One region of the Streptomyces sp. NPDC056161 genome, then DNA from elsewhere that is predicted to be linked to it. Evidence: riboswitches for the same ligand, from Rfam matches in the RefSeq annotation. Region 1 holds a riboswitch; each other region holds the start of a gene.
What was found. Region 1 has a riboswitch for S-adenosylmethionine ahead of ACFC09_RS12710 (amino acid ABC transporter permease). Riboswitches for the same ligand answer to the same signal wherever they lie in the genome.

Region 1 (3,808 bases):
AGCGCGTCTGCAGCGCGATCGGCCGTCCGGCCTGACCGGCTCCCTACCGCCCCGGCCGACACAGGCCCCCTCGCACCCATCGACCGATGACGCTGCGCCGCGGTACGCCGCGCGCCCGCACCCGGGGAGACACATGTCCGTGTCCAGCACGCCACTCGCCGCCGTCCCGTCCGCCCAGCGGTCGGCCCGCTTCCGGGGCAGGATCGGCCGGGACGCCCACAGCGGCCACTACGCCGTGCCACGCCGTTACCGGCTCCACCTCACCACCGCCTGCCCGGACGGCCTGCGGATCGCGGTGGGGCACAGCCTCCTCGCCCTGGACGACATCTGTCCCATCACCTTCCTCACCGCCGTCCCCGACTGTCCCGGCGGCGGCCACTCGGCGCTGCGCCCGCTGTACGAGGCCAGCGCGCACCGCTACGCCGGACCGGCCCTGGCGCCGGTGCTCAGCGACGACTGGTCCGGGCGGATCGTCAGCAGCCACGCCCCCGACATCCTGCGCGACCTCGACCGGTGCTTCGGCGACGGGCGCGCCCGGCTCTACCCGAGCGGCGCCGAGACCGAGATCGAGGAGGTGGAACGGCTGTGCGCGCAGGGCATCGAGGCGGCCGCACAGCGCGCGGGCCGGGTCGGCGCCGAACCGGCCGAACGGGCCGCCGCGCTCGACGTCCTGACCGACACCCTGGCCCGCCTGGAACGGCGCCTGACCGGGCGGGAGTTCCTGGTCGGCGACGGACTCACCGCCGCCGACGTCGAGTTGTGGGTCGCCCTGGTCCAACTCGACACCGTGCACCGCCACCACCTCGACGCCGCCGCGGTGCACCGGGTGGCCGGCCACCCGGCGCTGTGGGCGCACGCCAGGCGCCTCGCCGCCCGGCCGGCCTTCGGCGCCCACCTCGACCTGGACGGCATCGCCCGCCGCCACCACGCCCGTTGCGCGGGTCTCGAAGCGGCCGGCTCGGCCGTCCAGATCCTGGACTGGGCGCACCACACGGCCGCCGCCCCCGGCTCCCGGCACAGGTGAGCGGGGCCGGCGGCCGGTCCAGTCCGCGGACGGACGTTGACATAAACCCGGCGGACTGTCTTACTTACCGCTCAGAACGGTCATGAGCGTCAGCGACAAGCCCTGGCTTGCTGACCGGCAACCCTCGCACCGCGGTGGGGTGCCCCAGGTGAGGACCGGACCGGATGACGTTTCGGTAAGCGCGAGGGCCCGCAGCGGCCAGAAATGCGAGTGACGGACATGTACGCAGCTCCCCGGACGGCCCTCGGCCGCCCCCAGAGCTGCGTACATCCGTACGCCGGGCTGCTCGTCGCCGACCGGACGGTCGATCTGCTCCGCGTGAACAGCGCACTGTGTACCGCGCCGGGCCGTGCCCGCTGCCGGGGCTGACAGCACTTCCAGCCCCCGCGATCCCCGCGCCCGCCCACCCAGTGGTGTGCCCCCGCCCGCCCAGCTCCCGGTTCCCGTGCCGTTCCGTGTGCCGCGCCGCGCCGTAGTGCCGTCGCCGTGGCCATGCCGATCCGGCTCCGCCCCCGGGGGTGTCCGAACCCGCCGGAGCCCGTCATGTCCGAACCCCCGGGCGGCGCCGTGTCCGTCACCGCGCCGCCGTCAGCCGACACACCGTCAAAACCCCTGTCCGCGCAGCGAGTCGTACCGCTGCGCAGGCCCGGCCGGTGGATCGCCTCGGCCGTCGTGCTGGTGCTCGTGGCGCAGATCGCGCACGGACTGGCCACGAATCCCTTCTACCAATGGGACCGCTTCCGCTACTGGTTCCTTCGGCCCAGCATCCTCGACGGGCTCCTCATCACCCTCGAAGTCACCGCGTTCAGCGCCGTGCTGGGCCTGCTCGGTGGCATCCTGCTGGCGCTCGGCCGGCTCTCCGGCAGCCCCGTGCTGCGCGCCGTCAGCTGGACGTACACCTGGCTGTTCCGGTCCGTGCCGCTGATCGTCGTACTGATCTTCCTCTACAACTTCTCGGCCCTGTACCGGACGGTGGGTCTCGGCGTCCCCTTCGGTCCCTCCTTCGTCAGCTTCGACGAGTCGAAGCTGGCCACCGACATGGTGGTGGCCGTGGTCGGCCTCAGCCTCAACGAGGCGGCGTACGCGGCGGAGGTGGTCCGCGGCGGCATCCTCTCCGTCGACCAGGGCCAGCACGAGGCCGCCGCCGCGCTCGGCCTGCCGAAGGGCTACCAGTTCACCCGGATCGTGTTCCCGCAGGCCCTCAGGTCCATCACGCCGAACTACGTCAACCAGCTCATCGGCCTGGTCAAGAGCACGTCCCTGGTGTTCTACGTGTCGCTGCTCGACCTGTTCGGCTCGGTCCAGACCATGGGCAGCACCTATCCCGGCGACATCGTGCCGCTGCTGCTGGTGGCCACCGTCTGGTACCTGATCCTCACCAGCGCGGTGTCCGTCGTCCAGTTCTACGTCGAGCGGCACTTCGCCCGGGGCGCCACCCGGACCCTGCCGCCGACCCCCCTGCAACGGGCCCGCTCCGGGCTCACCGCACTGCGTGCCCGACTGCGCCGGGAGGCCGCCGTATGACCGCCGCCACGTCCGCCGTCACGCCCACCGGGCAGGCCCAGGCCCCCGTCGCCCTGGAGGTGCACAACGTGCACAAGTGGTACGGCGCCCATCGCGTCCTCGACGGCATCGACCTGACCGTGCGTCCCGGCGAGGTCACCGTCATAATCGGCCCGTCCGGATCCGGCAAGTCCACGCTGCTGAGGGTGATCAACCACCTGGAGAAACCCGAGATCGGACACGTCAGCGTCGGCGGCGAACTGATCGGCGTCCGACGCAGCGGGGACCGGCTCAAGGAACTGAGCGAACGGGCCATCCTGGCCCAGCGCGGCCGGATCGGCTTCGTCTTCCAGAACTTCAACCTCTTCCCGCACCTGACCGTGCTCGACAACGTCGCCGCCGCCCCCGTGGCCACCGGGCGGCTGTCCAGGTCCAAGGCCCAGGAGCTGGCCCGCGACCTGCTCGGCCGGGTCGGACTCGGCGACCGGACGGGCGCCTACCCGCGGCAGTTGTCCGGCGGCCAGCAGCAGCGCGTCGCCATCGCCCGTGCCCTCGCGCTGCGCCCCGGCATCATCCTGTTCGACGAACCGACGTCGGCGCTCGACCCGGAACTCGTCGGCGAGGTGCTCTCCGTCATCAAGGACCTCGCGACCAGCGGCACCACCCTCGTCATCGTCACCCACGAGATCGGCTTCGCCCGCGAGGTCGCCGACCGGATCGTCTTCATCGACAGCGGCCGGATCGTCGAACAGGGCCCGCCCGCCGACATCCTGGACCGACCCCGGCACGAGCGCACCAGGGACTTCCTGAGCAAGGTCCTGTGACCGCCGCCGGACCGGCGTCGGCACCGCCCTCGTACCACCCGGCACCACCCCCTGCCACCGGCACGCACCACCGCAGGTCCGCGCCGGCTTCCCCCCTCACCCCTCACCCCTCACCCCTCACCCTCACCCTCACCCTCACCCTCACCCTCACCCCTCACCCTCACCCAGCGACGAAGGACAGCCATGCCCACCCAGCTCTCCCGACGCGGCCTGATACGCGGCGTCACCGCGGCGGCGGCCGCCGCCACCCTCGCCCCGGTCCTCGCCGCCTGCGGGGGCGACAGCGAGGCCGCCACCACCGACCCCGCGGGCTCGGTCACCATAGGTCTGCTGTCCAACGGCGCGGCCAAGGAGACCACCTTGAAGGTCTCCGAGGTGAAGTCCATCAGCGCGCAGCTGCCCGCCGCCCTCAAGAAGACCGGCAAGCTGGTGATCGCGTCCGGCACCCTGCCCGCCG
Region 2 (3,808 bases), on a different contig from region 1:
CCCGGCGTGCCGTAGCGGGAGTTGATCTCCTCGGCGAGCCGCCGCACCTCGGCCGTGTAGTCCCGGTAGACGGCGAGGTCCTGCCGGGAGGGATAGGCGAAGGCCACGTGCACGACCCGCTCGCGCCAATCGGGGTGGTCGTCGAGGAGCTGCCGGTATGCCAGCAGCCCGCGCACGATGTTCTTCGACAGCTCGGTGCGGTCCACCCGCACGATCGTCCGGCGTCCCGCGCCGATCTCCGCGCGCAGGGCGGCCATCCGCTCCTCGACGTCCGCCTCGTGCGAACGGGCGCGGAGGAATTCGGGGTCGGCGCCGAGGCCGTGCACGTCGACGACGGTCCTGCGGGCGGACACCTGGCCACCGGCCGCGTGCTCAAGACCCCGCGGCCCCGCCTCCGCCTCCGCCTCCGCCTCCGCCCCGAACGCCCCGAACCGCCGCACGCCGGGGCCCGCCGCCTGCGCGCACTCCATGAACGCCCGCGCCCAGCGCCAGGTCAGGAAGCCGAGCCGGTCCGCGCCCAGCATCCCCCGCACCAGCTGTGACCTGATGTCGTCCGGCAGCATCCGGAAGTACTCCGCGGGCGCCCACGGCGTGTGCGAGAAGTGCCCGATCCTGAGATCCGGCCGCTTCTCGCGCAGCATGCCCGGCACCAGGCACAGGTGGTAGTCCTGCACCAGCACCGCGGCGCCCTCGGCCGCCTCCTCGGCCAGCGCCTCCGCGAACGCCCGGTTGTAGGTCTCGTACGACGCCCACTGGCGGCGGAACTCCGCGTCGAAGACGGGCTCCAGCGGGGTCTGGTACAGCATGTGGTGGACGAACCAGAGGACCGAGTTCGCGATGCCGTTGTACGCGTCCGCGTGCACGTCGGCCGGGACCGCGAGCATCCGCACACCGTCCTCGCCCACACCGCGCCGCACCGCCTCCCGGTCGCCGTCGGACAGCGCCGAGCACACCCACAGCGCGCCCGCCTCGGGCCCGATCGCCGACAGCCCGGAGACCAGCCCGCCGCCGCCCCGCCTGGCGGCCAGCGAGCCGTCCTCCCGGACGCCGTACGAGACCGGGCCGCGGTTGGACGCGACCAGCACCTGGGCAGCACCCTGCGTGGAAGCCATACGCCTCAACCTAGCCCGGCCCGGAAACGCTCAAACGTACGGTTGCGGCCAGTCAGCGGTCGTATACGGCCAGTTTCTCTTGCTCACGCGACCTGGCGCCGCGCGTACTCGGCGATCTCCACCATGGGCGGCCGTTCCTCGGTGTCCACCGCGTGGGTGTGCGGCTCGAAACCGTCCTCGCCCCGCTCGAACTGGGTGAGGCGCGGCCGTACCAGGTGTCCGCGGGCCAGTCGCAGCTGGGCGGTGCGGTAGATCGCCGCGGCCATCCGGCCGAGCGCCTGCCCGTCCTGGTGCCGGTGTTTGCGCACACCCACGTCGACCTGGGCGAGCGCGTCCAGGCCCACCAGGTGCAGGGCGTCGACCAGCATGCCCAGCTCGACGCCGTACCCGACCGGGAACGGCAGCTGTTCCAGCAGCGAGCGGCGAGCCGCGTACTCGCCGCCGAGCGGCTGCACGAAACCGGCCAGCTGCGGCCAGTGCATGTTGAGCAGCGGGCGGGCCATCAGCTCGGTGACCCGGCCGCCCTGCCCGGCCGCGCCGGCCAGCGGGCGGTCATACATGGCCTTGACCAGGTCGACGTCCGGCTCGGTGAGCAGCGGGCCGACGATCCCGGTGACGAAGTCGGAGGAGAAGTCCCGCAGGTCGGCGTCGACGAAGCAGACGATGTCCCCGCTGGTGACCAGCAGCGAGCGCCACAGCACCTCGCCCTTGCCGGGGACGGTGGGCAGCCGGGGCAGGATGTCGTCGCGGTGCACCACCCGGGCGCCCGCCGCGGCGGCCACCTCGGAGGTGCGGTCGGTGGATCCCGAGTCGACGACGACGATCTCGTCGACCAGCGGCACCTCCCGCAGCATGAGGTCGTGCCGGACGGCGGCGACGATGGCGCCGACCGTCGCCTCCTCGTCGAGCGCGGGCAGGACCACGGAGACCGACAGGCCGGTGCGTTGTTTCGCGGCGAGTATCTTGTGCAGCGGTCGATCGGTCACGGACCAGGAGCGGGTGGCCAGCCAGCGTTCCACTTCTTCCAGCACGGTCGGCGGCTCCTCACTGTCGTGATCACACCAGGTGCGTGTGTGACCCATCTCGCGGTTCGGACGACTATCTCAACTGTCCTGGCCTTCGGTTACAGTCTTGAACAACGCGGATGACCATCGCATGTCGGGGGTCATCGGTGTACACAACCGCATACAGCTCATCCAGAGGGGCAGAGGGACACGGCCCGATGAAGCCCCGGCAACCCTCCAGTCGGTACTCGTACTGATCGCAGCGCAATCCGATCGTTCTCGCGAGGCTCCCGGCTCGGGAAGGTGCCAATTCCGTCTCACGGCGAGATGCGTCGTGGGGAAGATGAGGAGAAAGGGCCTCGCCTCACATGGCTGTGCAGACCGTTGCAAGCACCACGAACCCGACCGTCGACCTCGGCCCCGCCGCTGCCCTGAGCTGCCGCGAATGCGGTCACCGGGTACCGCTCGGCCCGGTGTTCGCCTGCGAGGAGTGTTTCGGCCCGCTGGAGATCGCGTACGACTACTCGGCGTACGACACCGAGGAACTGCGCCGCACGATCGAGGCGGGACCCGCGAACATCTGGCGCTACGCGCCGCTGCTGCCCGTCCCCGCGGACGTGGCCGAGAAGCCGAATCTGAACCCCGGCTGGACCAAGCTGGTCCAGGCCGACAACCTGGCCCGCGAGCTGGGCGTCACCGGCGGCCTGTACGTCAAGGACGACTCCGGCAACCCGACCCACTCCTTCAAGGACCGGGTGGTCGCCCAGGCGCTGGAGGCGGCGCGCGCCTTCGGCTTCACCACCCTCTCCTGCTCCTCGACCGGCAACCTGGCCGGAGCCGTCGGCGCCGCCGCCGCCCGCGCGGGCCTGCGCTCCTGCGTGTTCATCCCGCACGACCTGGAGCAGGGCAAGGTCGTCATGGCCGCGGTCTACGGCGGTGACCTCGTCGGCATCGAGGGCACCTACGACGACGTGAACCGTTTCTGCTCCGAGCTGATCGGCGACCCGGCCGGCGAGGGCTGGGGCTTCGTCAACGTCAACCTGCGGCCGTACTACGCGGAGGGCTCCAAGACCCTGGCGTACGAGATCTGCGAGCAGCTCGGCTGGCGGCTGCCCGACCAGATCGTCGTCCCGATCGCCTCCGGCTCCCAGCTCACCAAGATCGACAAGGGTCTGAAGGAGCTGATCGCGCTGGGTCTCGTCGAGGACCGGCCCTACAAGATCTTCGGCGCGCAGGCCGAGGGCTGCTCGCCGGTGTCGGCCGCGTTCAAGGCCGGACACGAGGTGGTCCGGCCGCAGAAGCCGAACACCATCGCCAAGTCCCTGGCGATCGGCAACCCGGCCGACGGCCCCTACGTCCTCGACATCGCGCGCCGCACCGGCGGCGCCGTGGAGGACGTCACGGACGAGCAGATCGTCGACGCGATCAAGCTGCTGGCGCAGACCGAGGGCATCTTCGCGGAGACGGCCGGCGGGGTGACCGTCGGCGTGGCGAAGAAGCTGATCGAGAACGGCGTCCTCGACCCCGCGCTCACCACGGTCGTCCTCAACACCGGCGACGGCCTCAAGACCCTCGACGCGGTGGCCGGCACCGGCCTGACCGCCACCATCCGTCCGAACCTGGACTCCTTCCGAGCGGCCGGCCTCGCATGACCGGCGGCTCCGCATGACCGGCGGCTCCGTATGACCGGCG
Region 3 (3,808 bases), on a different contig from region 1:
GGCACGGGCGGCGACCGGGCCCGTACGGTCAACATCTCGACGATGTCCTCCATCGTGATCGCGGGGACCGGCGCGAAGGTCGTCAAGCACGGCAACCGGGCGTCGTCCTCCGCGAGCGGATCGTCCGACGTGCTCGAACAGCTCGGCGTCAACCTGGATCTGACGCCCGAACAGGTGGCCCGGGTGGTCGAGGAGGCCGGGATCACCTTCTGCTTCGCGACCGTCTTCCATCCCTCGATGCGGTTCGTCGGCGCGGTCCGGCGCGACCTCGGGATCCCGACCTCGTTCAACCTCCTCGGCCCGCTGACCAACCCGGCCCGGGTCGGTGCCTCGGCGATCGGCTGCTTCGACACCCGGATGGCCGGGCTCATCGCCGGCGTGCTGGCCGAGCGCGGCTCGTCCGCACTGGTCTTCCGGGGGGACGACGGCCTCGACGAACTGACGACCACCGCCACCTCACGGGTGTGGGTGGTGCGTGACGGCAAGGTGACCGAGCAGGTCTTCGACCCGCGGGACGTCGGTCTGGACCTGGTGCCGGTGGAGGCCCTGCGCGGCGCCGACCCCGCCTACAACGCGGCGGTGGCCCGCCGCCTGCTGGACGGCGAGCCGGGTCCGGTACGGGATGCCGTCCTGCTGAACTCGGCGGCGGCCCTGGTGGCCCTGGAGCCGGGGGACGGGCCGTTGGTGGAGCAGATCCGCGCCGCCATGGCCAAGGCCGCGGAGTCGATCGACTCGGGCGCGGCCAGGCACTCCCTGGACCGCTGGGTGAGCGCCAGTCACGCCTAGGGCCGCGACCCGGCAAACCTTTCCGGCCACGGACCCGGCAGACCCTTCCGGTCACGGCACCAGCACCCGGACGGCTCACGGGAAATACCAGGTCAAACTGGTCATAGTACAGTGGGGCACAGGAGAGTCCCCGGCGGGCCGCAAGGAGCCAGGCATGATCCATCCAGCCGATATCCGCGAGTGGCGCAACCGTGACGTGATCGACCCCGAGGGCCGCAAGATCGGTGCTCTGGAAGGGGTCTACGTGGACACCACCACCGACGCGCCGTCCGTGGCCACCGTCCGTACCGGGCTGCCCACTCGGCAGCGACTCGTCTTCGTCCCTGTCGACGAGGCGACCGTAGGACCCGGATACGTGCGGGTGGCGTACACGAAGGGGCAGGTGAGGAAGGCGCCGTCGATCGGCACGGACGGCGTCCTGCCGGCGGCCCGCGAGGAAGAGATCTTCAAGCACTACGACCGGCCCTACGAGCCCGGCGCCGACCGCGGGCGCCGCCTCGCGCGCCGCTGAGGCCGAACCGAGGAGGTGGCCGCCCGTGTTGGCGTTCTTCCTGTTCCTGATCCTCGTGGCGGTCGTCCTGGGACTGGTCGGCACGGTGGTGCAGGGACTGACCTATCTTCTGGTCATCGGCGTGGTGGTCTTCGTGGCCGACCTCCTGCTGGTCGGCGCGCGCTGGGCGCGGCGATCGCACCGGCGCCTCGTCCGCTGACGGGGCCGCGCCCACGCGTGTGTGCGTCCCGTCATCCGGACACGAGTTGCGGGCGATCGATCACCCGCGTATTTTTCCGTCCAGGTCATGAGTGACAGTCATTCGGCCCCGGCCGACTGTCCGGCAACCCTCCGTCCGTGGCGGGGTGCCCCGGGTGAAGACCAGGCCGTAGGCAGCGAGGTCTGCGGCAAGCGCGGACCCCTCGTGGAATCCAGGGGTCCTGGACGCCGAGGGAGCCACCCGTGAGCAAGCGAATGCGATAGGGCCGCAGAGCCCCGCCTCCGCACCCCCTTTTTTCCTTCCCGCGCTGAGCCGCACCCGTCGTACCGGTGCGTACTGGTGCTCGCGCGGTGAATTCCGCCTGCCTTCACGGGAGTTGTGCCATGTCCGTCTCCACGTCCGTCTCCACCGCTGCCTCCGCCCCGTCCGTGTGCGCCCCGCTGCCCGTGCTGGGCCGCGACGTCACCGTCCCGCTCGTCACCGGCGGCGAGGTCACCTACGCCGCGCTCGACTACGCGGCCAGCGCCCCCGCCCTCCAGCGCGTCTGGGACGACGTCGCCGCGTACGCCCCCTACTACGGCAGCGTGCACCGCGGCGCCGGCTACCTCTCGCAGCTGTCCACCGACCTGTTCGAGAACGCCCGCGCGACCGTCGCCGGGTTCCTGGACTGCCGCGCCGACGACCAGGTGATCTTCACCCGCTCCACCACCGACTCGCTCAACCTCCTCGCCGCCGTGGTCCCGGCCGACTGCCAGGTCTTCGTCTTCGAGACCGAGCACCACGCCTCCCTGCTGCCCTGGAAGAACGCCCGGGTCAGCTATCTCGACGCGCCCGACACCCCGGCACAGGCCGTCGCGACCCTCCGGCGGGCGCTGGGCGAGCGTGACCCGCAGGCCCCGGCCCTGGTCTGCGTCACCGGCGCCTCCAACGTCACCGGTGAGCTGTGGCCGGTGCGCGAGCTGGCCGCCGCCGCCCATGAGCACGGCGCCCGGATCGTCCTGGACGCCGCCCAGCTCGCCCCGCACCACCCGGTGTCGGTGCGCGACCTCGACGTCGACTGGGTCGCCTTCTCCGGGCACAAGCTGTACGCCCCCTTCGGCGCCGGCGTGCTGGCCGGCCGCGCCGACTGGCTGCGCGCGGCGGAGCCGTACCTCGCGGGCGGCGGGGCAAGCCGTACGGTCACCCGGCGGGCGGACGGGGGCGTGGCCGTGGAGTGGCACGAGACGGCCGCCCGCCACGAGGCCGGCTCGCCGAACGTGATCGGCGCCTACGCCGTCGCCTCCGCCTGCAAGGCGCTCACCGAGGCCGGCTTCGACACCCTGGTCGCCCGTGAGCGGCACCTGATCGACACGGTCCGCGCGGGTCTCGCCGAGGTCCCCGAGGTCAGGGTGCTGTCCCTGTTCGGCGACGACGCCCCCAGGGTGGGCGTGCTCTCCTTCGTGGTCGAGGGCTGGAACAGCTCCCACTTCGCCGCGGCGCTCTCCGCCGAGTACGGCATCGGCGTCCGCGACGGGCTGTTCTGCGCCCACCCCCTCGTCCGCACCCTGCTGGGCACCGATCCGCAGTCCCAGGGCGAGTGCGGTGCCCCCGAGGCGGCACCGGGCGAGAAGTCCCTCAACGCCGTGCGCGTCAGCTTCGGCGCGGGTACGCCGGACGAGCACGTGGAGCGGTTCGTGACCGCCGTCAGGGAGTTGGTCCGCGACGGCGCGAAGTGGCAGTACCGCACCGTGGACGGCCGCTGCGTCCCGGCGTCCTGACCGGCTCCCGGAACCCGCTGACCGGCCCCTCGGGGCCGGTCAGCTGTCCAGTCCGATGGCGAAGGCCGCTTCCAGGTCGTGCTGGGAGTACGTACGGAAGGCGACGTGGGTGTCCGTGGCCTGCACGCCCTGGATCTTGCTGATGCGGCCGGGGATGACCTCGGCGAGGTCCTCGTGCTGCCCGACCCGGACCATGGCGATCAGGTCGTAGGTGCCGGTGACCGAGAAGACCTCGCTGACGCTGTCCAGCCCGGCGATCTGCTCGGCGATCTCGGGGATCCGGTCCACGCTGGTCTTGATGAGCACGATCGCGGTGATCACGGCTGGTTCTCTCCCTCGGGAGCCGGAGCTGGGGCGGCCTTCACTCTAGCCGCACGCCCGAACCGCACCCAGGCGAAGACGAAGCCCAGCGAGAAGCCCACCAAATGGGCCAGATAGGCCACCCCGGGCCCCTCGGTGGCCTGCCGGGCCGCCGCCCATTGCAGGGCCGCCCAGAAGGGCAGGACGACCCAGGCGGGAAAGCGCAGCGGGAGGAAGAACAGGAAAGGGAGCAGA

Region 2: it holds a riboswitch for S-adenosylmethionine, as region 1 does, so the genes downstream of both, thrC (threonine synthase) here and ACFC09_RS12710 (amino acid ABC transporter permease) in region 1, are expected to answer to the same signal.
Region 3: it holds a riboswitch for S-adenosylmethionine, as region 1 does, so the genes downstream of both, ACFC09_RS39230 (aminotransferase class V-fold PLP-dependent enzyme) here and ACFC09_RS12710 (amino acid ABC transporter permease) in region 1, are expected to answer to the same signal.

Annotation. Positions count from the first base shown of each region.
Region 1 is NZ_JBHJUV010000011.1:70,487-74,294, forward strand. Features, by position in the region: gene ACFC09_RS12700 (putative leader peptide) at 1-35, shown strand, start outside; gene ACFC09_RS12705 (glutathione S-transferase C-terminal domain-containing protein) at 140-1,024, shown strand; SAM riboswitch class IV at 1,103-1,212, shown strand; gene ACFC09_RS12710 (amino acid ABC transporter permease) at 1,568-2,548, shown strand; gene ACFC09_RS12715 (amino acid ABC transporter ATP-binding protein) at 2,545-3,351, shown strand; gene ACFC09_RS12720 (transporter substrate-binding domain-containing protein) at 3,535-3,808, shown strand, end outside.
Region 2 is NZ_JBHJUV010000030.1:54,974-58,781, reverse strand. Features, by position in the region: gene ACFC09_RS26280 (trehalose-6-phosphate synthase) at 1-1,112, opposite strand, end outside; gene ACFC09_RS26275 (glucosyl-3-phosphoglycerate synthase) at 1,196-2,143, opposite strand; SAM riboswitch class I at 2,302-2,466, shown strand; gene thrC (threonine synthase) at 2,485-3,768, shown strand.
Region 3 is NZ_JBHJUV010000066.1:26,744-30,551, reverse strand. Features, by position in the region: gene trpD (anthranilate phosphoribosyltransferase) at 1-786, shown strand, start outside; gene ACFC09_RS39240 (PRC-barrel domain-containing protein) at 941-1,297, shown strand; gene ACFC09_RS39235 (hypothetical protein) at 1,323-1,496, shown strand; SAM riboswitch class IV at 1,580-1,696, shown strand; gene ACFC09_RS39230 (aminotransferase class V-fold PLP-dependent enzyme) at 1,880-3,253, shown strand; gene ACFC09_RS39225 (Lrp/AsnC family transcriptional regulator) at 3,293-3,574, opposite strand; gene ACFC09_RS39220 (rhomboid family intramembrane serine protease) at 3,571-3,808, opposite strand, start outside.